4 regions of the Kitasatospora sp. NPDC005751 genome follow, and region 1 is predicted to be linked to each of the others. Evidence: riboswitches for the same ligand, from Rfam matches in the RefSeq annotation. Region 1 holds a riboswitch; each other region holds the start of a gene.
What was found. A riboswitch is a leader RNA that binds a small molecule or an ion and turns the genes downstream of it on or off. The one in region 1 is predicted to bind cobalamin.

Region 2: linked by a shared signal. The riboswitch ahead of ABZ497_RS11190 (cobalamin biosynthesis protein) and the one ahead of ABZ497_RS03825 (ribonucleoside-diphosphate reductase subunit alpha) in region 1 are both predicted to bind cobalamin.
Region 3: linked by a shared signal. The riboswitch ahead of ABZ497_RS29870 (HoxN/HupN/NixA family nickel/cobalt transporter) and the one ahead of ABZ497_RS03825 (ribonucleoside-diphosphate reductase subunit alpha) in region 1 are both predicted to bind cobalamin.
Region 4: linked by a shared signal. The riboswitch ahead of metE (5-methyltetrahydropteroyltriglutamate--homocysteine S-methyltransferase) and the one ahead of ABZ497_RS03825 (ribonucleoside-diphosphate reductase subunit alpha) in region 1 are both predicted to bind cobalamin.

What each region holds. Positions count from the first base shown of each region.
Region 1 covers NZ_JBEXYC010000002.1:257,060-261,559, reverse strand. Annotated here, with positions in the region: gene ABZ497_RS03830 (ribonucleotide-diphosphate reductase subunit beta) at 1-65, opposite strand, end outside; gene ABZ497_RS03825 (ribonucleoside-diphosphate reductase subunit alpha) at 101-2,506, opposite strand; cobalamin riboswitch at 2,695-2,835, opposite strand; gene ABZ497_RS03820 (hypothetical protein) at 3,206-4,486, shown strand.
Region 2 covers NZ_JBEXYC010000008.1:78,923-83,422, forward strand. Annotated here, with positions in the region: gene ABZ497_RS11180 (alpha/beta fold hydrolase) at 1-622, opposite strand, end outside; gene ABZ497_RS11185 (transcriptional regulator) at 919-1,629, opposite strand; cobalamin riboswitch at 1,842-2,034, shown strand; gene ABZ497_RS11190 (cobalamin biosynthesis protein) at 2,128-3,099, shown strand; gene ABZ497_RS11195 (cobyric acid synthase) at 3,096-4,500, shown strand, end outside.
Region 3 covers NZ_JBEXYC010000052.1:35,815-40,314, reverse strand. Annotated here, with positions in the region: gene ABZ497_RS29895 (DNA-formamidopyrimidine glycosylase family protein) at 1-367, shown strand, start outside; gene ABZ497_RS29890 (DUF3995 domain-containing protein) at 429-881, opposite strand; gene ABZ497_RS29885 (RNA polymerase sigma factor) at 1,021-1,539, shown strand; gene ABZ497_RS29880 (SRPBCC family protein) at 1,536-2,015, shown strand; partial or broken gene ABZ497_RS29875 (metalloregulator ArsR/SmtB family transcription factor) at 2,174-2,512, opposite strand; cobalamin riboswitch at 2,594-2,786, shown strand; gene ABZ497_RS29870 (HoxN/HupN/NixA family nickel/cobalt transporter) at 2,819-3,991, shown strand; gene rpmG (50S ribosomal protein L33) at 4,105-4,269, opposite strand.
Region 4 covers NZ_JBEXYC010000072.1:4,333-8,832, forward strand. Annotated here, with positions in the region: gene ABZ497_RS33170 (MarR family winged helix-turn-helix transcriptional regulator) at 1-587, shown strand, start outside; gene cobF (precorrin-6A synthase (deacetylating)) at 780-1,538, opposite strand; cobalamin riboswitch at 1,843-2,066, shown strand; gene metE (5-methyltetrahydropteroyltriglutamate--homocysteine S-methyltransferase) at 2,204-4,500, shown strand, end outside; gene ABZ497_RS33185 (SDR family NAD(P)-dependent oxidoreductase) at 4,407-4,500, opposite strand, start outside.

The sequences.
Region 1 (4,500 bases):
CGGTCGTAGAACGACGGGTACCGCATCGGCCGCAGGGTCAGCTCGAAGCCGGGGTCGAGCAGCATCTTCTCGCGGTCGGGACGGGCTTCGGGGGTGGTGCTCACTGGCAGGCCTCGCAGGACTCGGGGTTCTCCAGGGAGCAGGCCAGCGCGGCCTCCTCCTCCGGGCTGAGGGTCGGGGACGCCACCGGCACCGGCGCGGCGGCGCGGGCGGTGCCCGAGGCGGCCTGGGCGATCCGGGTGGCGGGCCGCGACCGCAGGTAGTAGGTGGTCTTCAGACCGACCTTCCACGCGTACGCGTACATCGAGCTCAGCTTGCCGATGGTGGGCGCCGCCATGAAGAGGTTCAGCGACTGGCTCTGGTCGATGTACGGCATCCGGGCGGCGGCCAGGTCGATCAGCGCGCGCTGGGGCAGCTCCCAGGCCGTGCGGTACAGCGAACGGACCTCGGCGGGCAGCCAGTTGAGGTCCTGGACGGAGCCGTTGGCGTCGCGCAGCGCGTCCCGGGTCTGCTGGTCCCAGACGCCGAGCTCCTTCAGCTCGCGCACCAGGTACGGGTTGACCTGGAGGAACTCGCCGGAGAGGGTCTCGCGCTTGAACAGGTTGGAGACCTGCGGCTCGATGCACTCGTACACACCGGCGATCGAGGCGATCGTGGCGGTGGGGGCGATGGCGAGCAGCAGCGAGTTGCGCAGACCGGTCTCGGCGATCCGGGCGCGCAGCGCCTCCCAGCGGCCGGCCCAGTGCGGCGCGGCCGAACCGAAGTGGTCGATGTGCAGCTCGCCGCGGGCGGCGCGGGTCTCGCCGTAGGCCTCGTGGCGGCCCAGCTGCTCGGCCAGATCGGCGGAACGCTCGTACGCGGTGAGCATGATGCGCTCGGCGATGAGGGTGGAGAGGGCCTTCGCCTCGGCGGAGTCGAAGTCCAGGCGGAGCTGGAAGAAGACGTCCTGGAGGCCCATCACGCCGAGGCCGACCGGGCGCCAGCGCGAGTTGGACGCGCCGGCCTCGGGGGTCGGGTAGAAGTTGATGTCCACCACGCGGTCGAGGAAGGTGACGGCGGTGCGGACGGTGGCGTCCAGGCGGTCCCAGTCCATCGCGTTCAGCAGGTCGGCGGCGGTGGCGCCGGGGGCGACGTGGGCGCCGAGGTTGACCGAGCCGAGGTTGCAGACGGCGGTCTCGGAGTCGTCCGTGACCTCCAGGATCTCGGTGCAGAGGTTGGAGCTGTGCACCGTGCGGCCGGGCAGCGCGGTCTGGTTGGCGGCGCGGTTGGAGGCGTCCTTGAAGGTCATCCAGCCGTTGCCGGTCTGCGCCAGGGTGCGCATCATCCGGGAGTAGAGGGTCTGCGCCGGGATGGTGCGGACGGCCTTGCCGGCCTGCTCGGCCTTCAGGTACGCCTCGTCGAACTCGGCGCCCCAGAGGTCGACCAGCTCGGGCACGTCGGCGGGGGAGAACAGCGACCAGTCGGCGTTCGCGTTGACGCGGCGCATGAACTCGTCCGGGATCCAGTGCGCCAGGTTGAGGTTGTGGGTGCGGCGCGCCTCCTCACCGGTGTTGTCGCGCAGCTCCAGGAACTCCTCGATGTCCGCGTGCCAGGTCTCCAGGTAGACGCAGGCCGCGCCCTTGCGGCGGCCGCCCTGGTTGACCGCGGCGACCGAGGAGTCGAGGGTGCGCAGGAACGGGACGATGCCGTTGGACTTGCCGTTGGTGCCCCGGATCAGGCTGCCGCGCGAGCGGATCCGCGAGTAGGACAGGCCGATGCCGCCGGCGTGCTTGGAGAGGCGGGCGATCTGGGCGTACCGGGAGTAGATCGAGTCCAGGTTGTCCAGCGGCGAGTCCAGCAGGTAGCAGCTCGACATCTGCGGGTGCTTGGTGCCGGAGTTGAAGAGCGTCGGCGAGGAGGTCAGGTACTCCAGCCGGCTCATCAGGCCGTACAGCTCGGAGACCTCGCGCACCGACTGCTCGTTGTCGCCGACCGCCAGACCACAGGCGACGCGGAGCAGGAACTGCTGCGGGGTCTCGACGACCTTGCGGGTGATCGGGTGGCGCAGCAGGTACCGGGACTGCACGGTGCGCAGGCCGAAGTACTCGAAGCGGCCGTCGCCCTCGGGGTCGATCAGCGCGTTCAGGGCGGTGGCGTGCTTGGCGACGAAGTCGGCGGTGGAGTCGCCGATCAGGCCCTCGGCGTGGCCGACCGCGATCGAGTCCGAGAAGGTGACCGAACCCTGGCTCACCGCCTCGTCGACGATCTCCAGCGCGAGCAGTCGCGCGGCCAGCTTCGAGTACTGCGGGTCCTCGGCGATCATCGACGCTGCGGCGTCCACGGCCAGCCCGCGCAGCTCGGCGAAGTCCGAGCCGGCGTGGCGGCCGCGCAGCGCGGCGGCGGCGACATGGCCGGGGTCCACCTGGGGGAGGTCGGCGCTGCGGTCGGTCAGCAGCCGGAGCAGTGCGCCACCGGGGTCGGACACCGTCGGGTCGACGGGGGCGGAGCTGGAACCCTGGGCGGGCAGGGTGACTGAGGCAGCGGTGGTCAAGGCGCTCTCTCCTGGCGGCGATCGGCGTCGGCGGTGGCTCGGGCCGGACCGTTCGGGGCAGGGGAGCACGGCGCGCCGGCCCGGAGGCGGCGCGCGACGGTGGCATCCCCGGCCCGCCCGCGAGGCCCGGAAGTGGTGCTGGTGCGAAAGGCCTCTGCGGGGAGGCCAGGCGGCACGCCGTCGGCAGGTATTCGGACTCGCGGGCTCTGTCGGAGCCGCCCGCACACCGCTGCGGGGCAGTCCCGGACTCGCACCGGGTTCCCCTGCGTCGACAGCAGGGATGAGCATACATCTAGTGGTGTCCGCTCGATGCGACCCCACATGTTGTGCGGCGTCGCGTGTCGACGTGATCGCAGGTGGTACCGGCGAGAGGCCTTTCCCGGGCTGTTCCGGGGCCGTTCCGGGGCTGCGGCCGGCCCCCGGCCGCCCGCCGCGGGGGCCGGCGCCGGGGGCCGCCGCAGGGTCGTTCCAGGGCCTTCGCGGACCGCGGCGCAGGGCGTCGCCGGGAGTGCCCGGGGCCCGGCCGGTGTTCGGATTCGGAAACGGATCGGCCACCGGGCAGGCCCGCCGTCAGGGGCATGCCCTACGATCTCGGCTCATGAGGGAGCGGAGCCAGCGGGTCGTCGACACCGACGTGATTCGCGGAGCGGCCGCCGAAGGCAGTGAGGGGGGCGCATGAGCGACGGAACGGGCACGCCTGGGGAGTGGAGCGGCCGACCCGGCTCGCCGGGGCAGCAGCCGCACCCTCCCGCCGGGCCGGGTGGCGCGCAGAACCAGCAGCCGGGCACGCCCGGACAGCCGCCGCAGGGCCCGCCGCCCGCGCCGTACCCCGGCGTGCCGCAGCCGGTGCCGCCGGCCCCGGGCGGGTTCGGTCCGCCGCCCGCCTCGTACGGGCCGCCGGTGCCCGCGCCGCAGCCGGTCCAGCCGCCGGTGCCGTCCGTGCCGCAGCCGCCGCAGCAGGTCCAGCCGCCCGTGCCGCAGCCGGTCCCGCAGCAGCAGCCGGTCCCGCAGCAGCCGGCGCCGGTGCAGCCGCAGCCCCAGCCCCCGGTGCACCAGCAGCATGTCCAGCCGCAGCCGCAGCCGCAGCCGCAGCCGCAGCAGCACCAGTGGCAGCCGCAGCCCCAGCACCCCCAGCCCGTGCCGCAGCACGCCGAGCCGGACTGGGCCGCCCTCGCGGACCGGAACGAGGCGGAGGCCAAGCGCAAGGGCCGGACGCGGATCATCGGCGGCGTGGTCGCCCTCCTGGTGGTCGGCGGCCTGGTCGCCGGCGGCCTGCTGTTCCTGAACAAGGGCGACGACAAGAAGCCGGTCGCGGATCCCACCGGCGCCGCCACGGCGGCCACCCAGCCGCCGGCGCCCACGGCGTCCGGCAAGGCGTCCCCGACGGCCACCCCGAGCGCCACGCCCGAGGACCCGTCGAAGCCGCTCTGGGAGGCGACCACCGACCCGGCTCCGCAGGACGCGGCGGCGCTCTTCTCGGCGCTCACCGTGACGGTCAACGGCGCCACCTGGAACCGCACCGTGGTCTCGCTCGACTCGCCCTGCTGGGACGGCAACTCCACGGTCGGCGGCCTCGGCAAGGTCCTCGGTGACCAGGGCTGCCGCCAGGTGCTCCGGGCCACCTACGTCTCCGGCGACAGCGCGGTGACGGTCGGCGTCGCGGTCTTCGACCACAAGCAGCAGGCCGAGACCGCGGTGAAGAACTACGTCGGCCACCTCAAGGGCGCCGCGGCCCCCGGCTCGCCGGCGTTCTGCACCACCCCCGGCTGCACCAACACCAAGGGCACCCTGGGCCGGTACGGCTTCTTCACCGTCGAGGGCTCCGCCAAGGGCGGCAACACCGCGGACGCCGCCGCGACCGCGGCCGCCGCGGGCTTCGACGAGCACGTGAAGAACCAGCTCCTCCAGCGCACCAAGGCGGCGGGCGGCGCACCGGCCGCCACCCCGGCAGGCTGACGGTCCGCCCGGTT
Region 2 (4,500 bases), on a different contig from region 1:
GCCACTCGGTCTCGCCGAAGTGGCCGAGGCCGTCCGGGGAGGCCGGCGCGCCCTCGTCGCCGCGGTAGGTGACGGCCAGGACGGGCAGCGCGAGCCGGTGCAGGACGGGCATCACCGGCAGGGTCTGCTGCCGGTCGGCGCCGGGGCCGTGCACCAGGATCACCCAGGTGCCCCGCTTGCCGTCCAGCCGCCAGGCGGGCAGCGCGCCCAGCTCGCCCTGGACGGCGGTCTCGGTGTACGGCAGGCCGAGGGCGCTGGTCGGGTCGCCGAGGTGGACGCGGGGCGTGAAGCGGACCGCGGTACCGGGGGCCAGAGTGCCGCGGTCGGCGCGGACCAGCCGGCGGGTGACGCCCCGCTCGTCGGCGTGCAGGATCTCGCCGACCACCGCGTGCCCTCCGTCGCCCCACTCGACGGCCCAGCGGCCGGGGCGGGCGCTCTCGGCGCTGCGGGTGAAGGTGGCCCGTCCGGCGGCGAGGGTCAGCACCACGACGGGGCCGGCGGCCCGCTCACGGCCGACCGCCGGGCGGACCATCCGCTCGGAGGCCCTCCGGCCGATCAGCAGGACGGCGGCCCCGGTGCCGACGGCGGCGGCCGCCACGGCGGCTGCGGTTCCCCAACGCATATCGCTCCCCGCTCTGTTGGTCGCGGACTGGGCAGTCTGCCCACCAGTCCACTCGCGGGGGCGCCACCCGGCCACCGGGCGCGGCCGTCCGGGTCACGGCGGCACGGGTCTCGGCCGGGTCACGGCGGCGGGAGTCTCGGCCGGGTCACGGCGGCACGGGAAGCGGCTGCGGGAAGCGACGGCACGGTTCTCGGCCCTCTGGTCACGGCGGCGCGGGAAGCGGCAGAGGGAGAGGGCAGGGAGGGAGAGGGCAGGGAGGGGGAGGCGCCGCGCGGGGGCGGCGCGGTAGCGGCCCGTCAGACCGGGATCTCGGTCTCCAGGAGCTCCAGCAGCTCCCAGAACCGCTCGCCGAGCGGCCGGGCCGCCGCGCGGGTGTCCGCCGCCGGGGCCGGGGAGCCCCAGCTGCCGGCGCCCCAGTGGGAGGTGACCTGGTACTCGTTCTGCAGCGCCGTCAGCACGGCGGTGAGGTCGCCCTCGTGAACCGGCACGATCCGGCCGATCGGCCGGAGCTGCGCCTGCCAGCGGCCGTCCACGCACTGCCGCAGCCGCCGGTCCAGCTCCTGCGCCCGGCCGGTCACCGCGACCAGCTCGCGCAGGGTCGTGCCGAGCACCTGGGCCAGCGCGTGGGTCTGCTCCTGGTCGCCGTCCCACTGACCGGTCGCCTCGGCCCGCTGGTACCGGTCCAGTGCGAGGCCGATCCGGTGGGCCGCGCTCTCCTGGTTGAGCTCCCGGGCGACCCGGAAGTCCCGCAGCCGGGCCGGGCGGACGCCCATCAGCTGGGCCGGCGGGCACCAGAGCGCCCGGGCCAGGGCGATGAACTCGTCCTCGGCGGGGCGCAGCTCGCCGCTCTCCCAGCCGAGCACGTGGGAGGGCAGCAGCCGGACGCCGTGCGCGGCCATGCCCTCGACCACCTGCTCGGGGGTCAGCCCCAGGCCGGCGCGGTGCGCGCGGGCGGCCGCGGGCGAGAAGGGCACCGGGGGCACGGCGGGTGGCTGTCTGCGTCGCATGGCCCGACGGTAGGGGGCGGTCCGGCCGCCCCCCAGCCGCCGAACACACGAAGCGGGCCCGGAGGCCCCTCCGGGCGACTGGACGATCGCACAGGCTGTCATGCCCCTGCGGGGGGTGCCGATCGGAGGTAGCGACGGCGTCGGGCGGCCCGGCTCCGCTGTGACCAACCCCTCCGTGACCTTGGTTGACGCACGGTTCGGCCGCGTGATGGGATCCTTCAGCCAAACGGAGGCATGCAGAGGAAGCCGGTGCGAGTCCGGCGCGGTCCCGCCACTGTCACCGGGGAGCACACTCGGAGTCCCTCCTCCGCCGGCCACGGCGCCGGAGGGGGCCCATCGCGGCGGGCCGTCAGAAGCCGCCGCCGGGCCCGGGGGTGCGTTCGACCCGGAAGCCAGGAGACTCTCGCCCCCGGTACGTCGATCCAGGGCGCGGACCCTGAGTGAGGACACGCACGCGATGCAGGCTGCCCCGACCTTCCGAGCCCTCTGCTGTCCACCGTGCGCCCGCTGACCCGCGCCGCCGCCTTCGCCCTGGGGGCCGCGGCCGGGTACCTCGCCGACGCCCGCTTCGCCGACCCGCGCCGCGGCCACCCGGTGGCCGTCTTCGGCGGCGCGGCCGGCCGGCTGGAGCGGCGGATCTGGCGGAACGACCGCGCCGTCGGAACGGCTTTCACGGCGCTCTGCGTGGGCACCGTCGCGGCCGGCGCGCTGGCGGCCGACCGCACCCTGGGCCGCCGGCCGCTCGGGCGGGCCGCGCTGGCCGCCGCCGCGACCTGGACGGTGCTCGGCGGCACGTCGCTCACCCGGGAGGCCCGCACGATCGGACGCTCGCTCGCCGCGCACGACCTCGCGGCGGCGCGGCAGCGGCTGCCGCACCTGTGCGGGCGGGACCCGAGCGCCCTCGACGAGGGGCAGATCGCCCGCGCGGTGGTCGAGTCGGTCGCCGAGAACACCGCCGACGCCGTGGTCAACGCACTCGTCTGGGGCGCCCTCGCGGGCACGCCCGGGCTGCTGGCGTTCCGCGCGGTCAACACCCTGGACGCGATGGTCGGCCACCGCTCGCCGCGCCACGCCCGGTTCGGCTGGGCCTCGGCGCGGCTGGACGACGTGGCGGGCTGGCCGGGCGCGCGGCTGACCGCGCTGCTGACCGTCGCCGCCGCGCCCGAGCCCCGGACGGCCTGGCGGGTCTGGCGCCGGGACGGCTCCGCCCACCCCAGCCCCAACGCGGGCCAGGCCGAGTCGGCCTTCGCCGGCGCCGTCGGCGTGCGGCTCGGCGGCACCCTGCGGTACGGCGCCCGGGTCGAGCACCGGCCGGTACTGGGCGGCGAGCTGCGACCGGTGACGGTGGACGACATCGAGCGCGCCTGCCGGCTCTCCCGCCGGGTGGGACTGCTCGCACTGGGTACGACCGTCGCCGGGCACGCCGTCGTGCAGGCACTCAAGGCGGGGACGAGAAGGGGGAGCGCATGAGCAACGCACTGCTGGTCGCCGGGACGACCTCGGACGCCGGCAAGAGCGTGGTCACCGCGGGCATCTGCCGCTGGCTGGCCCGTCAGGGCGTCGCCGTGGCGCCGTTCAAGGCGCAGAACATGTCGCTGAACTCCTTCGTCACCGCCGACGGTGCCGAGATCGGCCGCGCCCAGGCGATGCAGGCCCAGGCGGCCCGGGTGGAGCCCGAGGCGGCGATGAACCCGGTGCTGCTGAAGCCCGGCGCGGACGGCCGCAGCCAGGTGGTGCTGCTCGGCCGGGCGGTCGCCGAGGTCGGCGCGCTGGACTACCGCGACCGCAAGCCCGTCCTGCTGGAGCGAGCGCTGGAGTGCCTGGCCGACCTGCGCCGGCGCTACGACGTGGTGGTCTGCGAGGGCGCCGGATCGCCCGCCGAGATCAACCTGCGGGACCGGGACATCGCCAACATGGGCCTGGCCACCGCCGCCGGCCTGCCGGTCGTGGTGGTCGGCGACATCGACCGCGGCGGCGTGTTCGCCGCGATGTACGGGACGCTGGCGCTGCTGTCGGAGCAGGACCAGCGCCATGTGGCGGGCTGGTTCGTCAACAAGTTCCGCGGCGACGCGCGGCTGCTGGCGCCCGGGCTGGAGATGCTGCGCGAGCTGACCGGCCGTCCGGTGCTGGGCACCCTGCCGATGCTGTCCGGGCTCTGGCTGGACGCCGAGGACTCCCTGGACCTGACCACCGTGGTGGACCGCGCCGAGGGGCGCGGGCCGCTCGGCGCCGACGTGCTGCGGGTGGCCGTGGTGCGCTTCCCCCGGCTGTCCAACTTCACCGACGTGGACGCACTGGCCCAGGAACCCGGGGTGCTGGTCCGCTGGGCCACCCGGCCCGAGGAGCTGGCCGACGCCGACCTGGTGATCCTGCCCGGCACCCGGGCCACCGTGGCCGACCTGGCCTGGCTGCGCGAGCGCGGCCTGGAGCCGGCCCTCAGGGCCCGGGCCGCGGCCGGGCTGCCGGTCCTCGGCGTCTGCGGCGGCTACCAGATGCTCGCGCGCGCCATCCACGACGAGGTCGAGTCGAAGGCCGGTGCCGTCGACGGCCTCGGGCTGCTCCCGACGCACGTCCGGTTCGGCGCCGAGAAGGTGCTCGGCCGACCGGTCGGCGAGGCCTACGGGCAGCCGGTCCAGGGGTACGAGATCCACCACGGGATCGTCACTGTGGAGGGCGGGGAGGCGTTCCTGGACGGCTGCCGGGTGGGGGCGGTCTGGGGCACGACCTGGCACGGCGCGCTGGAGAACGACGGCTTCCGGCGCGCGCTGCTGCGCGAGGTCGCCGCTCTGTCGGGCCGGGCGTTCGTGCCCGCGCCGGACACCTCGTTCGCCGAGGCGCGCGAGGCCCGGCTGGACCGGCTGGGCGACCTGA
Region 3 (4,500 bases), on a different contig from region 1:
GGCACTGCTGATGGACCAGAAGGTGCTGGCCGGTGTGGGCAACGTCTACCGCGCCGAGGTGCTGTTCCGGCACGGCATCGACCCGCACCGGGCCGGGCGCGACCTCGGCCGGGCCGAGTGGGACGCCGTCTGGACCGACCTGGTCGCGCTGATGCGCGAGGGCGTCGGCGCGGGGCGGATCGACACCGTCCGACCCGAGCACACCCCCGAGGCGATGGGCCGTCCGCCGCGGGTGGACGACCACGGCGGCGAGGTCTACGTCTACCGCCGGGCCGGCATGCCCTGCCTGGTCTGCGGCACCGAGGTCCGGACCGAGGCGCACGCCGCGCGCAACCTCTTCTGGTGCCCCACCTGCCAGCGGGCCTGAGGCGGCGCCGGCTGCCCGGTGCCCCGCGGGCGGTCGCGGGGCTGCCGGGGGAGGGGCGCGGTCAGCCGTCCGCCCCGGTACGGGCGACCGCCAGGGCGGCGGCCGCGGCGGCCAGGCAGAGCGGGGTGTAGAAGGCCAGGTTGAGCCGGTAGAAGGCCGAGCCGGTGTCGACGCCGACCCCGGTGGCCCAGAGCAGCCCGGCCAGCCCGCGGGCGAGCAGTCCGGCGGCCACCGCGCGCGGCCCCCAGCGCAGCGCCACCGTCGGCAGCCGGCGGGCCGCGCCGTCCAACAGGCCGCCGCGGGCGAGCACCAGGGCCGAGCCGGAGAACAGCAGCGCCGCGAGCGGCAGGGCGACCGGCGGGGTGAACGGCACCTCGGCGTTGAGCACCGCCCGGGAGAGTGACGCCGGGTCGGCGGCCGGCCAGGTGCGGCCGGTGGCCCAGTAGACGTGCAGCAGGGCGTCGGCGGCGAGCAGGCCGGCGACGGCGAGGGCGGCGGTACGGTGACGGTTCACGGTGGTCCTCCGGGGGTTCCGACGGTGGGTCACCCCGCAGGAGCGGCGCGCCCGGCCGGAGGTTCCCGTGACGAGCGTCACAGCGGGAAGTCGGGGGAGGGAGGGAACGTCCGGCCGGTCCGGCGCCTCTGATGCGGGTGTGGATGGTCCCGACACCCGAACCGCCGACCGGCTCGCCGGCCTGGTCCGTGCCGCCCAGCGCGGCGACCAACTGGCCGTCAGCGAGCTGCTGGAGCTGGTCGCGCCCTACGTCCGCCGGCTCTGCGGTCCGATCGCGCTGGACGACGGCCCCGACGCGACGCAGGAGGCGCTGATCGCCGTCTTCCGCAAGCTGGGCCAGCTCCAGGACCCGGCCGCGCTGTTCGGCTGGGTCCGCTCGATCGCCGTGCGGGAGGCCGTCCGGCACGTCCGGCGGGTCGCCCGCTGCGTCCCGGCCGACCTCTCCGAGCTGCCCCGCCCCGGCGACCCGCAGCTGGCCACCGACATCCAGGACGTCCTCGCCCGGCTGACGCCGGAGCACCGCGCCGTGCTGGTGCTGCGCGACCTGGAGGGGCTCGACGAGCGGTCCACCGCAGAACTGCTGGGCGTGGCACCCGGCACCGTGAAGTCCCGGCTCTCCCGGGCCCGGCTCGGCTTTCGAAGGGCGTGGCAGCAGTGAGCGCACCGACCCCCTGGCCGACGGCGGCCTTCGACCCGGTCCGCCGGCTGCATGTGATCGCCGCCGTCACCCCCGGCGCCGCCGTCCGGGAGGCGCTGATCGACGCGCCGTTCGAGCGGGTCTGGGCGGCCGCGGCCGACCTGGAGGAGGGGCTCCCGCGCTGGCTGCCGGACATCCGGTCGGTCCGCGTGGCCGGGAGACCGGCGGACGGTCGCACCGAGGCGCTGGTGACCGGCCACACCCGGCTGCGGGCCCGTTTCGACGTCGAGCTGACGCCCGGGTGGTGCCTGATGCGCAGCCGCTTCCTGCTGGGCGGGATGGCGGCTCGCGCCGAGGCCGGAGGCACCCGCTTCGCCTTCCTCGGCGCGTTCCGGCTCCCCGGCGCGGGTCTGCTCGACCGGGCCCTGCGGCCCGCGACGGACCCGCTGGCCCGGCGCTCGCTGGAGCGCTTCGAACGGCTGGTGCGAGAGGGGTGAGGCGGGCCCCGGGCGCGACGGCCCGGGGCGCCGGGTCGGTGTTCCGCGGGCGCAGCCGGTCAGCCGGCCGCGGCGGCCCGGGGTGCGGAGGGCTCGCCGCCGGTGGCGTCGCTCCCGGTGGCGGGCTCGCCGTGCTCGTGGTGGTCCGCGGCGGCGCACTCGTCGAGGAGGGGGCGCAGGGCCTCGTCCACGAGCCGGTAGCGCACCACGCGGCCGTCCTTGTCGCCGGTGACCACACCCGCGGTGCGCAGCAGCCGCAGCGCCTGCGAGACGGCCGGGTCGCGCATGCCGGTGGCGACCGCCAGGTCGGTGACGGCGAGCGGCCCGGCCCGGTGCAGGGCGAGCAGCAGGGCGAGCCGCCCCGGGTCGGCGAGCAGCGAGAACCGCTCGGCCCAGGACCGGACGTGCCCGGGGTCGCCGATCGCGGCGATGGCCTCGCAGACCCGGTGCCCGTCGATGGTGCGGTGGCCCGCGCGGTCGGCCGGTACGAGATGCATGCGGACATTGTTGCAGCCCGTGGCTGTGATCCTGGACACCTGCGCAGGTGCGCAGCCTTGCAAGGGTGAGGTGCGGCCCCCTACGGTGTTGCCCGCCGTGGTGTTCGGGAAGACCGGTGACGGACCCTCAGGGTCCGGAGTCCGGAGCGGCCCTCGCCACTGTGATCGGGGGAGTCGTCCGTATCCACGACGCCACTGGGCGCCTCGCGCGCCTGGGAAGGCGGATCCGGAAGCCCCGTCAGCCAGGAGACCGGCCACGGCATCTCACGAACGTCTTTCCACGAGGTGCTGGAGCGTGATCCGAAGATGACCCTGCCCGAAACCGCCGCTGTTCCCGCGGCGTCCTCCGCCCTGCCGAGCTTCCGCTGGCGGCGCGAGGACACCCTCCGCACGGCCGGGTTGATGGGGGTGATCCTGGCCATGCACGTGGTGGCCTTCGGGACGCTGATCTTCCTGGTCGCCCCCGAGAAGTACGAGGTCGGTACCCAGGTCTTCGGGGTGGGCCTGGGCATCACCGCCTACACCCTCGGCATGCGGCACGCCTTCGACGCCGACCACATCGCGGTGATCGACAACACCACCCGCAAGCTCATGGCGGACGGCAAGCGGCCCGTCTCGGTGGGCTTCTGGTTCGCGCTCGGCCACTCCTCGATGGTGGTCCTGATGGCCGCCCTGGTGGCGGGCGGCGCCCAGCTGGCCAGCACGCTGATGGACGACGAGTCCACCACGCACCAGTGGCTCGGTGTGGTCGGCACTTCCGCGTCCGGTGTCTTCCTCTACCTGATCGGCGCGCTCAACCTGGCGGCGCTGTTCGGCATCCTCAAGGTGTTCCGGTCGATGAGGGCCGGTCGGTTCGACGAGGCGGAGCTGGAGGAGCACCTCAACTCGCGCGGTCTGATGGCCCGGGTGCTGAACCGGGCGACCCGCTCGATCACGCGGCCCGGCCAGATGTTCCCGGTCGGCATGGTGCTCGGCCTCGGCTTCGACACCGCGACCGAGGTGACCCTGATGGTGATGGCCGGCTCCGGCGCGGCCGCCGGGCTGCCCTGGTACGCGATCGTCTGCCTGCCGCTGCTGTTCGCGTCCGGGATGAGCCTGTTCGACACGCTGGACGGGACGTTCATGAACTTCGCGTACCAGTGGGCGTTCTCCAACCCGGTGCGCAAGGTGTACTACAACCTGACCATCACCGGGCTGTCGATCGCGGTGGCGTTCATCATCGGCACCATCGAGCTGGTCGCCGTGCTGCACGAGAAGCTGGACCTCACCGACCCGGTCAGCGGCTGGATCGCGGACATCTCGCTGGACAACGTCGGCTACGCGATCGTCGGGCTGTTCGTGGTGGTCTGGGGGGCGGCGATCGCCTACTGGCGCCTCGCCGGCGTGGAACAGCGCTGGAGCCCGAAGCCGGTGGTACCGGCCGGCGGGGTGCCCGCCCAGGGGGCGGCGGCCGACGAGGCCGCCGGGGTCACCAAGTAGTCGGCCCCGACGGCCCGCGGCACCGCGGTGTCACGAGGCGGCGCCCACCCGGTCCGTTCGGGTGGGCGCCGCCTCGCCGTGGTCCGCGGGCCCGGCCGGGCCCACGGGGGAGGTCAGCGCTCCTCGCGGAAGTCGACGTGCCGGCGCGCGACCGGGTCGTACTTGCGCAGCACCAGCCGGTCGGCGTCGGTGCGGCGGTTCTTGCGGGTCACATAGGTGAAGCCGGTCTCGGCCGTGGACCTGAGCTTGACGACGGGGCGCAGTTCGCTGCGGGCCATGGTTCTCCTCCTCCGAGGGGTGGGCGGTCGGGAAACGGCTTCCGCCGAAATGGAAGTCGTTTTCAAGGGGTCCAACACGGCCTCCGCCCCGCCCATTCCCCGGCGGGCGGTGGAGGCGCTGGTCGGCCGTGCGACCGCGTACGCGCCGGGGCTCGTCGGGCGGCGCGCGCTCCCGCCGGCGGCTCCGGTCGTCCGGTCCGCCGCCCGCGCCGTCCGTTCGGGTGCGCGGCC
Region 4 (4,500 bases), on a different contig from region 1:
AGACCGTCCACCTCCTGTCGGCGGCCGGCCGGGCGGCGGACGCCCTGCTCGCGGCGCGCCTGGAGTTCCGGGGGATGAGCCCGGCGCACCTGTCCGTCCTCTCCACGCTGGCCCGGCTGGGCCCGCACGCCCGGCCCGATCTGGTCGCCGGGATCGACGGGGGTGCGGTCGACACCGCGCAGACCCTCGACGATCTCGTCGCGGCGGGCCTGGTGCAGTCCCTGTTCGTCCAGGTCGGCGGTCGGCACGAGGTGCTGACGCTCACCTCCTCGGGGCAGCTCGCGCTGGAGATCCTGCACAGCGACGAGTCGGCCGTGCAGGACGACCTGCTGGTGTCCCTGACGCGCGGTGAGCGCACCCAGTTGAACTCCCTGCTGCGGCGGGTGTGCGCCGCCGCCGCCCGTAGCGGCTCGGCGGGTTCGGCTCCGCGCCGGGCCGCCGACTGGGTCCTGACCCGCGAACGCCGTACGGAGTGGGCCGTCGAGCGCGAGGGCGCCGGCGGGGCAGCCGGGGCGCCCGGGGTGGCCGGCGAGCGGTCCGAGGACGTGGCCGACCGGGACGACGGCGGGGCCCCGGCCGGTTCGTAGCCGTCCCGCCTCACCAGGTGAAACGGGCGCCGCGCGCTACTGATCGGTCACCCCGGCCGCCCCGGTCACCCCGGCCGCCTCGGCGACGGGGCCGGCCTGCTCCGGGCCGAGACGTGGCGCCGCTTCAGTCCGGTCGCGAGGATCTGCGTCGGCGCGGTCACCGTCGCCGGCCTCCGGCTCGGCCGGAAGCCGTCAGCTCCCGGAGCGGCGGAGGAGGTAGGTGTCCATGATCCAGCCCTTGCGTTCGCGGGCCTCGTCGCGGAGCGCGCGGATCCGGGGGGCGGTTTCGGCGAGGGGGCCGGCGACGAGGATCTCGTCCGGTGTGCCCAGGTAGGCGCCGTAGAAGATCTCCAGCCCCTCGGGGTCGATCCCGGTGAACGCGGCCCGCCCGTCCAGCATCACCACCACGTCGTCCACCTGCTCGGGGAAGCCCTCGGCGAGACGGCGGCCGGTGGTGATCTGCAGCGGGCGGCCGACCCGGGTCAGGGTGGTGCGGTGCCGGGCGGCGAGCGCCGAGACGCTGCTGATGCCCGGGACCACCTCGTACCCGAAGGTGGCGCCGCCGCGGGCCAGGACCTCGTCGATCACGGCGATGACGCTGTCGTAGAGGCTCGGGTCGCCCCAGACCAGGAACGCGCCGGTCTCCTCCGGGCCGAGGTGTTCGGCGACCAGCCGCTCGACCAGGTCGGCCCGGCGGGTGCGCCAGTCGTCCACGGCCGCGGTGTACGCCGGGGTGGCGCGGTCCCGCTCGGCGTCCGCGACCTCGATGACGCGGTGGCCCGGGCGGCCGTGCTCGGTCAGCAGCTGCCGGCGCAGCCGGATGAGGTCCTGCCGTTCCTCGTTCTTGTCGAGGATGAAGAAGACGTCGGTGCGGGCGAGGGCCTTGACCGCCTGCAGGGTGAGGTGGTCGGGATCGCCCGCCCCGATGCCGATGAGGAAGATGTGCCGCATGACAGTGATTGTGCCGTGCGGCTGCCCGTCCGCCGGGCGCGGCCGGTCCCGGGCGAACCGCCGGGTGGGCCGCGGAGGACCGGCCCGGCGGCGCTGTGACGTCATGCACGCGCCGTCGACCCGGCCTCTCGGGGGTCGGCGGTGAGCCCGAGTACCCGGCGGCGGAGAGGCGTCCACTCCTCCCGTCGTGGTCCGCGGGACTGCTCGGGTTGCCGGGGTGCTCGGGCGGTGCGGACCGCCGGAGCCGTCCCACGCCGCCATCCGCGATCCGGACAATCACTGACGCGCCGTCGGTGATGGGCCTAGGGTGGGTGGTGCAGTCGGTTCGCCGTGTCCTCCAGCCACGGCGTCGCAAGAGGGAACCCGGTGGGAATCCGGGACTGCCCCGCAGCGGTGAGTGGGAACGACCGCCGTCACATGCACTGGGCCCAGCCGGGCCCGGGAAGCGACGGCCAGTAGGTGTCCGGCCTGGGAGCCAGGCGGACGTGCCCGCGAGTCCGAAGACCTGCCACTGCCCGCGTGCACCCCGCACGCGGTGATCTCGGTGACCTCGAGGGCGGGTCGGCGGAGCGGGCGGGCCCACCCCGGTGCCGTGCCCCCACTGCCGTACCTCCACGCCGTCGTGCTCTCCCGGGATCGCAGCGCGACTCGCGAAGGAGAGTTCCGTGTCACCGAGTTCCACCACCCCGCAGGCCACCGTGTACGGCTACCCGAGGCAGGGCGCCGACCGGGAGCTGAAGAAGGCCGTCGAGGGGTACTGGGCGGGCCGCGTCGACGCCGCCGCCCTGCACGCCACCGCCGCCATCCTGCGCCGCGCCAACTGGCGGCAGCTGGCGGACGCGGGCATCGCCGAAATCCCCACCGGCGACTTCTCGCTCTACGACCACGTCCTGGACACCACGGTCGCGGTCGGCGCGATCCCGGCCCGCCACCGCGCCGCCGTCGACACCGACCCGCTGGACGGCTACTTCGCCATGGCGCGCGGCACCCAGGATGTCGCACCGCTGGAGATGACCAAGTGGTTCGACACCAACTACCACTACCTCGTACCGGAGTTGGGTCCGGACACGGTCTTCGCCGCGAACTCCGCCAAGCCGGTCTCCGAACTGCGTGAGGCGCTCGGCCTCGGCCACCGCCCCCGGCCCGTGCTGGTCGGACCGCTGACCTACCTGCTGCTCGCCAAGCCCGCCCCCGGCGTGGCCGCCGACTTCCGGCCGGTCACCCTGCTGGACCGGCTGCTGCCCGTCTACGCGGAACTCCTCGCCGACCTGCGGGCCGCCGGCGCCGACTGGGTCCAGCTGGACGAGCCCGCGCTCGTCCAGGACCGCACCCCGGCCGAACTGAACGCCGCCACCCGCGTCTACCGCGAGCTCGGTGCGCTCACCGACCGCCCGCAACTGCTGGTCACCAGCTACTTCGACCGGCTCGGCGAGGCCCTGCCCGTCCTGGCCAAGGCCCCGATCGAGGGCATCGGCCTGGACTTCACCGGCCCCGGCGCCGCCAACCTCGACGACCTCGCCGCCGTCGGCGGAGTGCCCGGCAAGCGCCTGGTCGCGGGCGTGGTGGACGGCCGCAACATCTGGATCAACAACCTGGAGAAGTCCCTCGCCACCCTCGGCACGCTGCTCGGTCTGGCGGACCGGGTCGACGTCGCACCGTCCTGCTCGCTGCTGCACGTCCCGCTCGACGCCGACCTCGAGCGCGACCTCGACCCGCAGGTCGCCCGCTGGCTCGCCTTCGCCCGTCAGAAGACCACCGAGGTCGCCACCCTGGCCCGCGGCCTGGCCCACGGCACCGACACCATCGCGGCCCAACTGGCCGCCAACCGGGCCGACCTGGCCTCCCGTGCCGGCTCGGCGCTGACCCGCGACCCGGCCGTCCGGGCCCGGGTCGCCGCCACCGCCCCCGAGGACGCCCGCCGCGCCCCGGCCTACCCCGAGCGCGCCGAGGCGCAGCGGGCCCGGCTCGGCCTGCCGCTGCTGCCGACCACCACCATCGGCTCCTTCCCGCAGACCACCGACCTGCGCACCGCCCGCGCCGACCTGCGCGCCGGCCGCATCGACGACGGCACCTACCGGGACCGGATGCGGGCCGAGGTCCGCGAGGTGATCGGCTACCAGGAGAAGGCCGGCCTCGACGTGCTCGTCCACGGCGAGCCCGAACGCAACGACATGGTGCAGTACTTCGCCGAGCAGCTGACCGGCTACCTGGCCACCCGGCACGGCTGGGTGCAGTCCTACGGCACCCGCTACGTCCGGCCGCCGGTGCTGGCCGGGGACATCTCCCGCCCGCACCCGATGACCGTGGACTGGTACCGCTACGCGGCCGATCTGACGGACCGTCCGGTCAAGGGCATGCTCACCGGACCGGTGACCATGCTCGCCTGGTCCTTCGTCCGGGACGACCAGCCGACCGGCGACACCGCCCGGCAGGTCGCGCTCGCCCTGCGCGACGAGGTCACCGACCTGGAGGCCGCCGGCGCCGCCGTCATCCAGGTCGACGAGCCGGCGCTGCGCGAGACCCTGCCGCTGCGGTCCGCCGACCGGGCGGCCTACCTGGAGTGGGCCACCGAGTCCTTCCGGCTCTCCACCTCCGGGGTCCGCGCCGACACCCAGATCCACACCCACATGTGCTACGCCGAGTTCGGCGCGATCATGACCGCCATCGACCAGCTCGACGCCGACGTGATCTCCCTGGAGGCGGCCCGCTCGCACATGGAGGTCGCCCACGAGCTGGCCGGGGCAGGCTACCCGCGCGAGGTCGGCCCCGGCGTCTACGACATCCACTCGCCCCGGGTGCCGAGCACCGAGGAGGTGGCCTCGCTGCTCCGCGCCGGGCTGGCCGCGATCCCGGCCGAGCGGCTCTGGGTCAACCCCGACTGCGGCCTGAAGACCCGCGGTTGGACGGAGACCCGGGCCTCGCTGGAGCACCTGGTCGAGGCGGCCAGGCTGGTCCGCGCCGA